Regions from separate parts of the Streptomyces sp. NPDC057900 genome, predicted to be linked through region 2. Evidence: riboswitches for the same ligand, from Rfam matches in the RefSeq annotation. Region 2 holds a riboswitch; the other holds the start of a gene.
The links. Region 2 has a riboswitch for glycine ahead of gcvP (aminomethyl-transferring glycine dehydrogenase). Riboswitches for the same ligand answer to the same signal wherever they lie in the genome.

Region 1: another riboswitch for glycine. It lies ahead of gcvT (glycine cleavage system aminomethyltransferase GcvT); the one in region 2 lies ahead of gcvP (aminomethyl-transferring glycine dehydrogenase).

The regions. Positions count from the first base shown of each region.
Region 1 covers NZ_JBHVOI010000002.1:1,463,573-1,469,301, forward strand. The annotation lists gene glyA (serine hydroxymethyltransferase) at 1-77, opposite strand, end outside; gene gcvH (glycine cleavage system protein GcvH) at 97-474, opposite strand; gene gcvT (glycine cleavage system aminomethyltransferase GcvT) at 567-1,682, opposite strand; glycine riboswitch at 1,824-1,916, opposite strand; gene ACFVQ0_RS13890 (AAA family ATPase) at 2,073-2,753, shown strand; gene ACFVQ0_RS13895 (enhanced serine sensitivity protein SseB) at 2,792-3,562, shown strand; gene ACFVQ0_RS13900 (enhanced serine sensitivity protein SseB C-terminal domain-containing protein) at 3,728-4,534, shown strand; gene ACFVQ0_RS13905 (ABC transporter permease) at 4,968-5,729, shown strand, end outside.
Region 2 covers NZ_JBHVOI010000006.1:8,153-13,881, forward strand. The annotation lists gene ACFVQ0_RS22885 (MerR family transcriptional regulator) at 1-441, shown strand, start outside; gene ACFVQ0_RS22890 (DNA polymerase IV) at 534-2,021, shown strand; gene ACFVQ0_RS22895 (PRC-barrel domain-containing protein) at 1,946-2,314, opposite strand; glycine riboswitch at 2,428-2,524, shown strand; gene gcvP (aminomethyl-transferring glycine dehydrogenase) at 2,718-5,603, shown strand; gene ACFVQ0_RS22905 (DUF5999 family protein) at 5,709-5,729, opposite strand, start outside.

The DNA of each region.
Region 1 (5,729 bases), on a different contig from region 2:
TGACGGTGGAGCTCGGCGTCGACAGCGGCGGCGACGTCCGGGTCCAGCTCGTGGAGGGAGGAGTTGAGAAGCGACATCAGGTGGTCCCTTGGGGTCTCAGTTGCCGGAGAACGCGGTGTACTCGTCGGCGGAGAGCAGATCGGCCGGCTCCTCCGTGACGCGCACCTTGAACAGCCAGCCGCCTTCGAACGGCGCGGAGTTCACCAGCGAGGGGTCGTCCACGACGTCCTGGTTCGCGGCGGTTACCTCGCCGGTCACCGGCGAGTACAGGTCGCTGACCGACTTGGTCGACTCCAGCTCGCCGCAGGTCTCGCCCGCGGTCACCGTGTCACCGACCTCGGGGAGCTGGGCGAAGACGACGTCACCGAGCGCGTTGGCCGCGTGCTCCGTGATGCCGACCGTGGCCGAGCCGTCCTCGACGGCCGACAGCCACTCGTGCTCCTTGCTGTACCGCAGCTGCTGGGGGTTGCTCATGACCTGAATTCTCCTGTACGCGGGGGAGTGCTGATGAACGATGGTCTTACGGTGTGAGACACGACCGCGTCACTTCTCGACGCGGGCGGCCGTTACTTCCGGCGCTTGTAGAACGGCAGCGCCACGACCTCGTACGGCTCGTGGCTGCCCCGGATGTCCACCGCGACGCCCTCGGTGCCGGGCGTGGCGTGCGCGGCGTCGACGTACGCCATGGCGATCGGCTTGCCGAGGGTGGGCGAGGGGGCACCGGAGGTCACCTCGCCGATGACCTGGCCGCCGGCGACGACCGGGAACCCGGCGCGCGGCACCCGGCGGCCCTCTGCGACCAGGCCGACGAGCTTGCGGGGCGGGGCGGTCTCGGCGCGCTCCGCGGCGGACTCCAGGGCCTTGCGGCCGACGAAGTCGCCCTCCTTCTCGAACTTCACGACCCGGCCGAGACCGGCGTCGAACGGGGTGAGGGAGGTGGTCAGCTCGTGCCCGTACAGCGGCATGCCCGCCTCCAGGCGCAGCGTGTCGCGGCAGGACAGCCCGCACGGGATCAGGCCACGCGAGGCGCCGGCCTCGGTGAGGGCCTTCCACAGCTGCTCGGCGTGGGCGGGCGCGACGAACAGCTCGAAGCCGTCCTCGCCGGTGTAGCCGGTACGGGCGATCAGCGCGGGCACCCCGGCGACCGTGCCGGGCAGTCCGGCGTAGTACTTCAGCCCGTCCAGGTCCGCGTCGGTGACGGCGGCCAGGATGGCGGGGGACTCCGGGCCCTGGACGGCCAGCAGCGCGTACGCGTCGCGGTCGTCGCGCACCTCGGCGTCGAAGCCCCCGGCGCGGGCGGTCAGCGCGTCCAGCACGATCTGCGCGTTGCCCGCGTTGGCGACCACCATGTACTCGGTCTCGCCCAGCCGGTACACGATCAGGTCGTCCAGGATGCCGCCGTCCTCGGCGCAGATCATCGTGTAGCGGGCCCGGCCCACGGAGACGGTGCCGATGTTGCCGACCAGCGCGAAGTTCAGCAGGTCCACGGCCTGGGGGCCGGTGACGGTGATCTCGCCCATGTGGGAGAGGTCGAAGAGGCCGGCCTTCGTGCGCACGGCGATGTGCTCGTCGCGCTCACTGGCGTACCGCAGCGGCATGTCCCAGCCCGCGAAGTCGGTCATGGTGGCGCCCAGCGAACGGTGCAGGGCATCGAGGGCGGTAAGGCGGGGGGCGGTGCTCATGGATGTGGCTCCCAGGGCATGACGACGAGGACGATCCCTCCCCATCTGTCATCGGAACCTGAGAGGTTCGCCGAGAGGCCCCGGAGGGGTTCGGCTTGCACCTTGGGTGGAGCCGCGGGGCGACTCGCTTTTCAGATCTGCCTCATCCACGCGGTACGGGGCCTGAGAGATTCAAGGGAGGATCTTGCTCCTTCGGCGCCCGGCCGGTGGCCGGAACTCTCCCGCGCGGATTCAAGCGGCCTTTATGCAGTTGGCCGGGTCATCATCGCACGCATCTCCGGTCGGTGGGGCGCCGGTACCCCACCGGATCCGGCGGGTCGCGCGCTTGTGCCGCATTACCTTTTCTTTACACTTCTTGGCAGGTGTGGGTCGGCCGACAGGGGGATGGCGATGACGTTGCAGCGGTACGCGGCGACCGCGGGGGCCGAGCACGGCGCACTGCCCGCACAGCCGGGCGCGCCGGCCCGGGAGGCACGGGGCCCGCGCGGACCCGTCGTCCGGGACCTGCGCGACCGGGCCGGGCGCAGCCCGCGCGGCCTGCACTTCGTGGCCGGCGATGTGGTGGTGGTCTCCGGGCTGCCGGGCAGCGGCAAATCGACCCTGATCGCACGGGCCGTCTCCGCCCGCGTCATCGACTCCCAGGACACCAGGGACCGCTGGGCCGCCCTGCTGCCGCGCTTAGTCCCGTACGCCCTCTACCGCCCGCTCGTCCGCGTCGCCCACTACTGGGGGCTGTGGCGGGTGCTGCGCTCCGGCGTCTCCGTCGTCGTCCACGACTGCGGCACCCAGTCCTGGGTGCGCGGCTGGCTGGCCCGCGACGCCCGGCGGCGCGGCCGCGTCCTGCACCTCGTCCTGCTCGACGTCAGCCCGCGGACGGCGCGGGCCGGGCAGATCGAGCGGGGGCGCGGCGTCTCCGGATACGCGTTCGCCCGGCACCGCAGGGCACTGCGGAGGCTGCTGCGGGACACCGAGTCGGGACTGCTGCCGCTCGGCTGCGTCTCCGCGGTCCTGCTGGACCGCGAGGCGGCGGCGCTGCTGACCCGGATCACCTTCGCGGACGCGCGGGGCTAACCTCTTGCTGCACGACACGGGGGCGAGAGAGGTAAGCAGTGAACACTCCGGCGCAGGACCCCATCCACCCGCAGGGCGGATGGCCGGCCAATGAGCTAGAAGAAGTACTGGGCGCCTCGCTCGGCAGCCCGGAAGCGGGCGGCCGGCTCGTGGAGGTGCTCGGCCGCAGCCATCTCTGGGTGCCCCTGCCCAACGGCGGCGGGCCGGACTCCACCGACCTGGACCTGCCCACGCTGGAGCTCGACGGCGGGGTGTACGTCCCCGTGTTCAGCTCCGAGCAGCAGTTCCTCAGCTGTGTCGGCACCCATATGTCCTTCACCGTGGCGCCCGCCGTCGAGTTCGCCCGCGGACTGCCCCCGCAGCTCGGCCTGGCGGTGAACCCGGGCGGCGCCGTCGGCATGCCGCTGCCGCCGCCCGCCGTGGCCGAACTCTGCCGGGCCGGACGCAGCGTGCTCGACGGGCCGGCCAGCGGCGGCCGGGTCCGGCTCTACGAGCCGGACTGGAAGGAGGACCCCGTCGACTTCCTCGCCGCCGCCGCCGACGAGTTCGCCCGGAGCGGTGTCGTGCTCAGCGCCCGCAGGACCCTGGCCAGCATCGAGGGGGGCGACCCCGTCCTCTTCGTCGGCGTCGAGTTCTCGACCTGGGACGGCGCGGGGCGCAACGCCCCCATGGACGCGCTGGGCCGGGCGCTCGGCCGCGTCGAGCCGCCGTGGCCGGTCAACCTGGTCCTGCTCGACGTGGCGCAGGACCCGGTCGCCGACTGGATGCGTGCGCGGATCCGGCCGTTCTTCCAGCGCCCCGCCGAGTAGCGCGGCCCGGCCGCCCCCGGGTGACGGCGGCGGGCCATGGCGTCAAGTCGGTGTCATGACCGGCGCCTAAGCTGGTTTGATGGCTGGTGCCTCGGCACCGCGCCGCACCCGTGTGCCCCGGGAGCGGCAGGCCGACACAGTGGATCGAAGAGGGGCGGGACCAGGGTGAGTGCGTCAGGCACTGCGGCGGGCGGGCAGATCGAGCACATGCTGCGCCAAGTGACGCCCGGTCGCTACGACGCGTACGAGGCTCTGCTCCAGGCCCTGGCGGCCGACCGGATCTGGATGCTGCTCTGGCACGGCAGGGCCGGTTCGCCCGACGCACAGTACGGCAACATGGAGGTCGAGGGCCTCGGTTACGCCCCCTGTGTCACCTCCGCCCAGGAGCTCGCCGCCAGCGGCTGGAACCGGGCCCACGAGGTGGTGGGCGGCCGCGACATCGCCCGTGCGCTGTTCCCGGAGCGCTGGGGCATCTGGCTGAACCCGCACGCCCCGGGCGGCGGCGTGGGCATCCCGTGGCTCGACCTCCGCCGGATCGCCACCGGCCTCGACCGGATGCCCGCCGGTCCGCTGCGGATCAGCGACCCCGCCCTTGAGACCCCGCAGTTCTACGCCCAGCTGACGCAGAACGCCCACCACACCCCGGCGGTCCGCTCGCTGCGCCGCGCCTGGGTGCAGCCCGCGCTCGGCGTGCCGTACCTCGCCATCGGCCTCGACCTGTACGACACGAGCCAGCCGTCCGTCGACGCGGTGCGCGCGATGATGCGGCAGTCGATCGGCGCGGTCCCGGAGGGACTGCCGGTCTCCACCGTCGCGATGTCCGACGAGTACGACCCCGTCGCGATGTGGCTGCGGGGCAACTCCCGTCCGTTCTACGACCGCGAGTCGCACGCCCCGGCCGGCCGCAGTGGCGTCGTCGCTCCCGGTTACGGCTACCCGCAGGCACCCGGGCCGGCTCCGCACACCTACTAGCGCGCCCATCGGAGCGGACAAAGGTCCCTCCGACGGACAAGGTGCCCCTCCGGGTCACCCAAATAGCCACTCAATAACGCCTGTTGGGCGTCATGTCCGTTCTGGTGGATTAGCGGGCGAGTGGTCCGCTCACTCGATCCACCTGTCCGGATAACGGAAGCTCACTGACCGCATCACGTTTGAGCAAACATTCCCCGTCAGGTCTGGCGGGTGATCGCAACTGCGTTGAAGACTCCCGGCTAGTGGGGATCGTCGGCCCTTTGTACGAGGTTGCCCCGGCGGACATTCCGCAGACGCATTTCCGCACAGAGTTCCGCACCGTTTTCGCACCGAGACGCCAGAAGCCGCGTGAACACGCGCGGCCGACAAGCGCCAGGCCGTTACCGCGGCGAGCAAGGGCCGGCCACCGCCGGCGGGAGGGGTCAAAGGCACTGTGACCGCACCGATCGAGACCACCGGATCGGCTGCCGAGGCTCAGCCGGAGGCAGTACTCACGGGAGTCAAGCAGAGCCAGATCGAGGGCCGTTCGCTCGGACAGATCGCCTGGTCGCGCTTCAAGCGCGACAAGGTGGCCGTCGCGGGCGGCATCGTTGTCATCCTGCTGGTCCTGCTCGCTGTCCTCTCCAAGCCGATCCAGGCCGTCTTCGGTCTGGACCCCAACGAGTTCCACCAGGACCTCATCGACCCCGCGCTGCTGGCGCCCAAGGGCGACTGGGGCGGCATCAGCTGGAGCCATCCGCTCGGCGTCGAACCGCAGTACGGGCGCGACATCCTGTCCCGGATCATCGAGGGCTCCTGGGTCTCCCTCGTCGTCGCCGTCGGCGCCACCCTGCTCTCCGTGGTGATCGGCGTCTTCTTCGGCGTGGTCTCCGGGTTCTACGGCGGCTGGGTCGACACGGTCATCAGCCGCATGATGGACACCTTCCTGGCCTTCCCGCTGCTGCTGTTCGCGATCTCCATCTCGGCGGCGCTGCAGGACGGCGCGTTCGGTCTTGAGGGGCTGCCGCTGCGGCTCGCGGTACTGATCTTCGTGATCGGCTTCTTCAGCTGGCCGTACATGGGCCGTATCGTCCGGGCCCAGACGATGAGCCTGCGCAACCGCGAATTCGTCGAGGCGGCCCGCTCGTTGGGGGCCCGCGGCCCCTTCATCCTCTTCCGGGAGCTGCTGCCGAACCTGGTGGCTCCCATCCTGGTC
Region 2 (5,729 bases):
TATCGACAGCTCGACTACTGGGCCCGCACCGGCCTGGTCGAGCCGAGCGTCCGTCCGGCCTACGGGTCGGGCACACAACGGCTCTACAGCTTCAGGGACGTCGTCCTGCTGAAGATCGTGAAGCGCTTCCTCGACACCGGGGTGGCCCTGCAGAACATCCGCACCACGGTCCAGCACCTGCGGGCCCGCGGGTTCCAGGACCTGGAGCGCATGACGCTGATGAGCGACGGCGCGACGGTCTACGAGTGCTCCTCGCCCGCCGAGGTCGTGGAGCTGCTCCAAGGGGGTCAGGGCGTCTTCGGTATCGCCGTGGGGGTGGTCTGGCGGGACGTCGACGCCGCGCTGTCACAACTGCACGGCGAGCGGGTGGACACCGGCGAGACGCTGATCGGGAACAACCCCGCCGATGAGCTCGCCCGACGTCGCAACAGGGCAGGCTGATCCAGTGAGATCCGGCCGGTTCCGGGGTGTCCGGGGCCGGCGGGCGGTCGCCGTCCGGCGATTGTCAGTGCCATGGGGCAGCATCGGTTGATGTGAGAGCCGCGCCGACCATCCTGCATCTGGACATGGATGCCTTCTACGCCTCCGCGGAGCAGGCGTCGAAGCCGAGCCTGCGCGGCAAACCGGTCGTGGTGGGCGGGCTGGGTCCGCGCGGGGTCGTCGCCACCGCCTCGTACGAGGCCCGGCGTTTCGGGGTCCACTCGGCCATGCCGATGGCGCAGGCCAGACGGCTGGCGCCGAACGCCGCGTATCTCGTCCCGCGCTTCGCGCTGTACCGGGCGGTCAGCGACCAGGTCATGGAGCTGCTAGGTAGGTTGTCGCCGCTGGTGGAGCCACTGAGCCTGGACGAGGCCTTCGTCGACCTGGAGGCGGGCGGCACCGCGGACGACACGGCGTCCGCGCTGGCCATCGGCGAGCAGCTGCGCGAGGCGATCGAGGCGGTCACCGGGCTCAGCGGGTCCGTCGGTCTGGCGGGCTCCAAGATGCTGGCCAAGATCGCCTCGGAGGAGGCGAAGCCGGACGGGATCATGCTGATAGAGCCGGGTACCGAGCGGGAGATGCTCGCGCCCATGCCGGTGCGCACGCTGCCCGGCGTCGGACCGGCCACCGCGGACCATCTGCGGCGCGCCGGGATGACCACGGTGGACGATCTGGCCGAGGCGGGCGAGGCGGAGCTCGTACGGCTGCTGGGCAAGGCGCACGGCAGCTCACTGCACCGGATGGCCTCCGGCCACGACGACCGGCCGGTCGTCGCCGAGCGCGACGCGAAATCGGTCTCGGTCGAGGACACCTTCGACACGGACCTGCACGACCGGGTCCGCGTCAGGAGCGAGGTCGAGCGGCTCGCCGACCGGTGCGTCCAGCGGCTGCGCGCGGCGGAGCGCTCGGGCCGGACCGTGGTGCTGAAGGTGCGGCGGTACGACTTCTCGACCCTGACCCGCTCAGAGACGCTGCGCGGGCCCACCGACGATCCCACGGTGGTCCGGGAGGCCGCGGCGCGGCTGCTGGAGTCGGTGGACACCACCGGGGGAGTGCGGCTGCTGGGAGTGGGCGTCACCGGGCTGGCCGACTACACCCAGGAGGACCTGTTCGCGCAGGCGGCCGACGAGCGCGCCGCGGCCGGGCTCGCCGCAGCCCTCGCCGCCGCCGGGCCGGCCGGTGGCGCGGAGGCCGTCGGGGACACCGGAGCGGTCGAGGCCGGTCCGCAGCCCGCGGAGCCGGAACCGGAGAGCGCCGAGCAGCTCGCCGCCCGGCGCTGGCCGGCCGGACACGACGTGCGGCACGACACCCACGGCCACGGCTGGGTGCAGGGCAGCGGGGTCGGCCGGGTCACCGTGCGCTTCGAGGAGCCGGAATCGGCGCCCGGCCGGGTGCGTACGTTCCGCGTCGACGATCCGGAACTCCGGCCGGCCGATCCGCTGCCGCTCGTGCGGGACCCGGCCGACTACTCGTCCTGGCCGGCCAGCCTGCCGAAGTCCCGGTCGGGGGCGGTCTCCTCCGGCGGGGAGTCCAGACCGTAGTGCCGGTAGAGCTGGAGTTCCTGTTCCGGCGAGAGGTGCCGGCCGACCCCGAAGTCGGGTGCGTCCCTGATCAGCGCGCGGTCGAAGGGGACGCGGAGGGTGTCCTCGACGAATTCACTGGGTTCCAGCGGAACGAAGGCGTCCCGGCTGAACAGCCCGGTGCGTACGGCCGCCCACTCCGGCACACCGGTCGCGTCGTCGAGGTAGACCTCGTCCACGGTTCCGATCTTGGTGCCCTCGCGGTCGAAGGCCTTGCGGCCGATCAGGCTGCGCGGATCGATGTCGGTCTGCACGGTCCCTCCCACGGGTCGCGGGTACTCCACAGGAACCACAGAAGTGCAGAACCGTGGGGTTGGCCACTCGAAAACTCTGCCGGGCACCCCGCTGGTAGGCTGGAGGCGGCTGCTTACCCCGTGCGGGAGAGTCCTCCGGAGCGAATCCGGAGGCGCCGAAGGAGCAAATCCTCCCCGGAATCTCTCAGGCCCCCGTACCGCACGGACGAGGTCACTCTGGAAAGCAGGGCGGGCTCCGCACGGCCGGGTGCCGAGTGGGTCCCTCCCTCACCGACGGTGAAAGCCGGTGCACGCAATGGGCACCGGTGAAGCTCTCAGGTTGAGATGACAGAGGGGGAGGCCGTTCGGGCACCCCGCGCCGCGGTGCCCCTCGCAGGTCGTGACAGACCAGGAGGCCTCCACCATGACCCCCAGCCGCACTTCGCTCTCCCAGCTCGAACAGGGGATCCCGTTCGAGCAGCGTCATATCGGTCCCGACGCCGCGGCGCAGGCGAAGATGCTCGCCCAGGTCGGTTACGGCTCGCTCGACGAGCTCACCGCCGCCGCGGTGCCCGATGTCATCCGGAGCGCAGAGGCGCTGCGGCTTCCGACGGCCCGCACCGAGGCCGAGGTGCTGGCCGAGCTGCGTGCGCTCGCCGACCGCAACCAGGTGCTGGCCCCGATGATCGGGCTCGGCTACTACGGCACGTTCACCCCGCCGGTGATCCTGCGCAACGTGATGGAGAACCCCGCCTGGTACACGGCCTACACGCCGTACCAGCCGGAGATCTCCCAGGGCCGTCTCGAAGCCCTCCTGAACTTCCAGACGATGGTCGCGGACCTGACCGGACTGCCCACCTCCGGTGCGTCGCTGCTCGACGAGGGCACCGCCGCCGCGGAGGCGATGGCGCTGGCGCGGCGCGTCGGCAAGGTGAAGAACGGCGTCTTCCTGGTCGACGCCGAAGCCCTCCCGCAGACCGTCGCCGTGATCCGGACCCGCGCGGAACCGACCGGTGTCGAGGTCGTCGTCGCCGACCTGACCGACGGCATCCCGGCGGAGATCGCCGAGCGCGGCGTCTTCGGCGTACTGCTGCAGTACCCGGGCGCCTCCGGAGCCGTGCGCGATCTGCGGCCCGTCATCGAGCAGTCCCACGAGCTGGGCGCGATCGTCACCGTCGCCGCCGACCTGCTGGCGCTCACCCTGCTCACCTCGCCCGGGGAGCTGGGCGCGGACATCGCGGTGGGCACCACGCAGCGCTTCGGCGTGCCGATGGGCTTCGGCGGACCGCACGCCGGCTTCATGGCCGTCCGCGAGAAGTTCGCCCGCAGCCTGCCGGGCCGTCTCGTCGGCGTCTCCGTGGACGCGGACGGCAACAAGGCCTACCGGCTGGCCCTCCAGACCCGCGAGCAGCACATCCGCCGCGAGAAGGCCACCAGCAACATCTGCACCGCCCAGGTGCTCCTCGCCGTGATGGCCGGCATGTACGCCGTCTACCACGGCCCCGACGGGCTGCGGACGATCGCGCGGCGCACCCACCGTTACGCCGCGATCCTCGCCCAGGGCCTGCGGGCCGGCGGCGTGGACGTCGTCACCGCCGCACACTTCGACACGCTCACCGTCCGGGTGCCCGGCCGGGCCGCCGAGGTCGTGGCCGACGCCCGCGAGCGCGGTGTGAACCTGCGCCTCGTCGACGGCGACCTCGTCTCGCTCGCCTGTGACGAGACCACCACGCGTACCGAGATCGCGTCCGTCTGGGCGTCCTTCGGTGTCAGCGGTGACATCGAGGCGCTGGACGCCACGACCGCCGACGCGCTGCCCGAGCGGCTGCTGCGCTCCGACGACGTGCTGACCCACCCGGTCTTCCACCAGCACCGTTCCGAGACCGCGATGCTGCGCTACCTGCGCAAGCTCGCCGACCGCGACTACGCGCTGGACCGCGGCATGATCCCGCTCGGCTCCTGCACCATGAAGCTGAACGCGACCGCCGAGATGGAGTCGATCACCTGGCCCGAGTTCGGTGCGCTGCACCCCTTCGCGCCGGCCGGGCAGGCCCAGGGCTTCCTGACGCTCATCCGTGAGCTGGAGGAGCGTCTCGCCGAGGTCACCGGCTACGACGCGGTGTCCATCCAGCCGAACGCCGGCTCACAGGGCGAGTTCGCCGGGCTGCTGGCTGTCCGGGCGTACCACCGTGCCAACGGTGACGAGGGGCGGACCGTCTGCCTGATCCCGTCCTCCGCGCACGGCACCAACGCGGCCAGTGCGGTGATGGCCGGTATGCGGGTCGTCGTGGTGAAGACCGCCGACGACGGTGAGGTCGACATCCAGGACCTCCGCGCCAAGATCGAGCAGCACCGCGACGAGCTGGCCGTGCTCATGATCACCTACCCGTCGACGCACGGTGTCTTCGAGGAGCACGTCGCGGACATCTGCGCGGAGGTGCACGACGCGGGCGGCCAGGTGTACGTGGACGGCGCCAACCTCAACGCGCTGGTCGGGCTCGCCAAGCCGGGCCACTTCGGCGGCGACGTCTCGCACCTGAACCTGCACAAGACCTTCTGCATCCCGCACGGCGGCGGCGGCCCCGGCGTCGGCCCGGTCGGGGTGCGCGCGCACCTGGCGCCGTATCTGCCGAACCACCCGCTGCAGCCCGCCGCCGGTCCGGAGACGGGGGTCGGCCCGATCTCGGCCGCGCCGTGGGGCTCTGCGGGCATCCTGCCGATCTCCTGGGCGTACGTACGCCTGATGGGCGGGGAGGGCCTGAAGCGTGCGACGCAGGTCGCCGTCCTCGCCGCGAACTACATCGCCAAGCGGCTGGAGCCGCACTACCCGATTCTGTACAACGGCCCGGCCGGGCTCGTCGCGCACGAGTGCATCGTGGATCTGCGGCCGATCTCCAAGGCGACCGGTGTCAGCATCGACGACGTGGCCAAGCGGCTCATCGACTACGGCTTCCACTCGCCGACCATGTCGTTCCCGGTGGCCGGCACGCTGATGATCGAACCGACCGAGAGCGAGGACCTCGCGGAGCTGGACCGCTTCTGCGACACGATGATCGCCATCCGCGGCGAGATCGAGAAGGTGGCCTCCGGCGAGTGGGGCGCGGACGACAACCCGCTGGCCAATGCCCCGCACACGGCGGCCGCGCTGGGCGGGGACTGGGCGCACGGCTACAGCCGTGAGGTGGCGGTCTTCCCGGCCGGGGTCACCGCCGCGGACAAGTACTGGCCGCCGGTGCGCCGGATCGACGGTGCGTTCGGTGACCGTAACCTCGTCTGCTCCTGCCCGCCGCTGGACGAGTACGACAACTGACGGGACCGACGTCATGGACGTCGCCGTGTGACGCGCGACTGCGTCGGGGCCGGTTCGGAGATCTCTCCGGGCCGGCCCCTCCCCGTATCCGCCTGTCCGCCCCGGTCAGGCGGCCTTCACCACCCG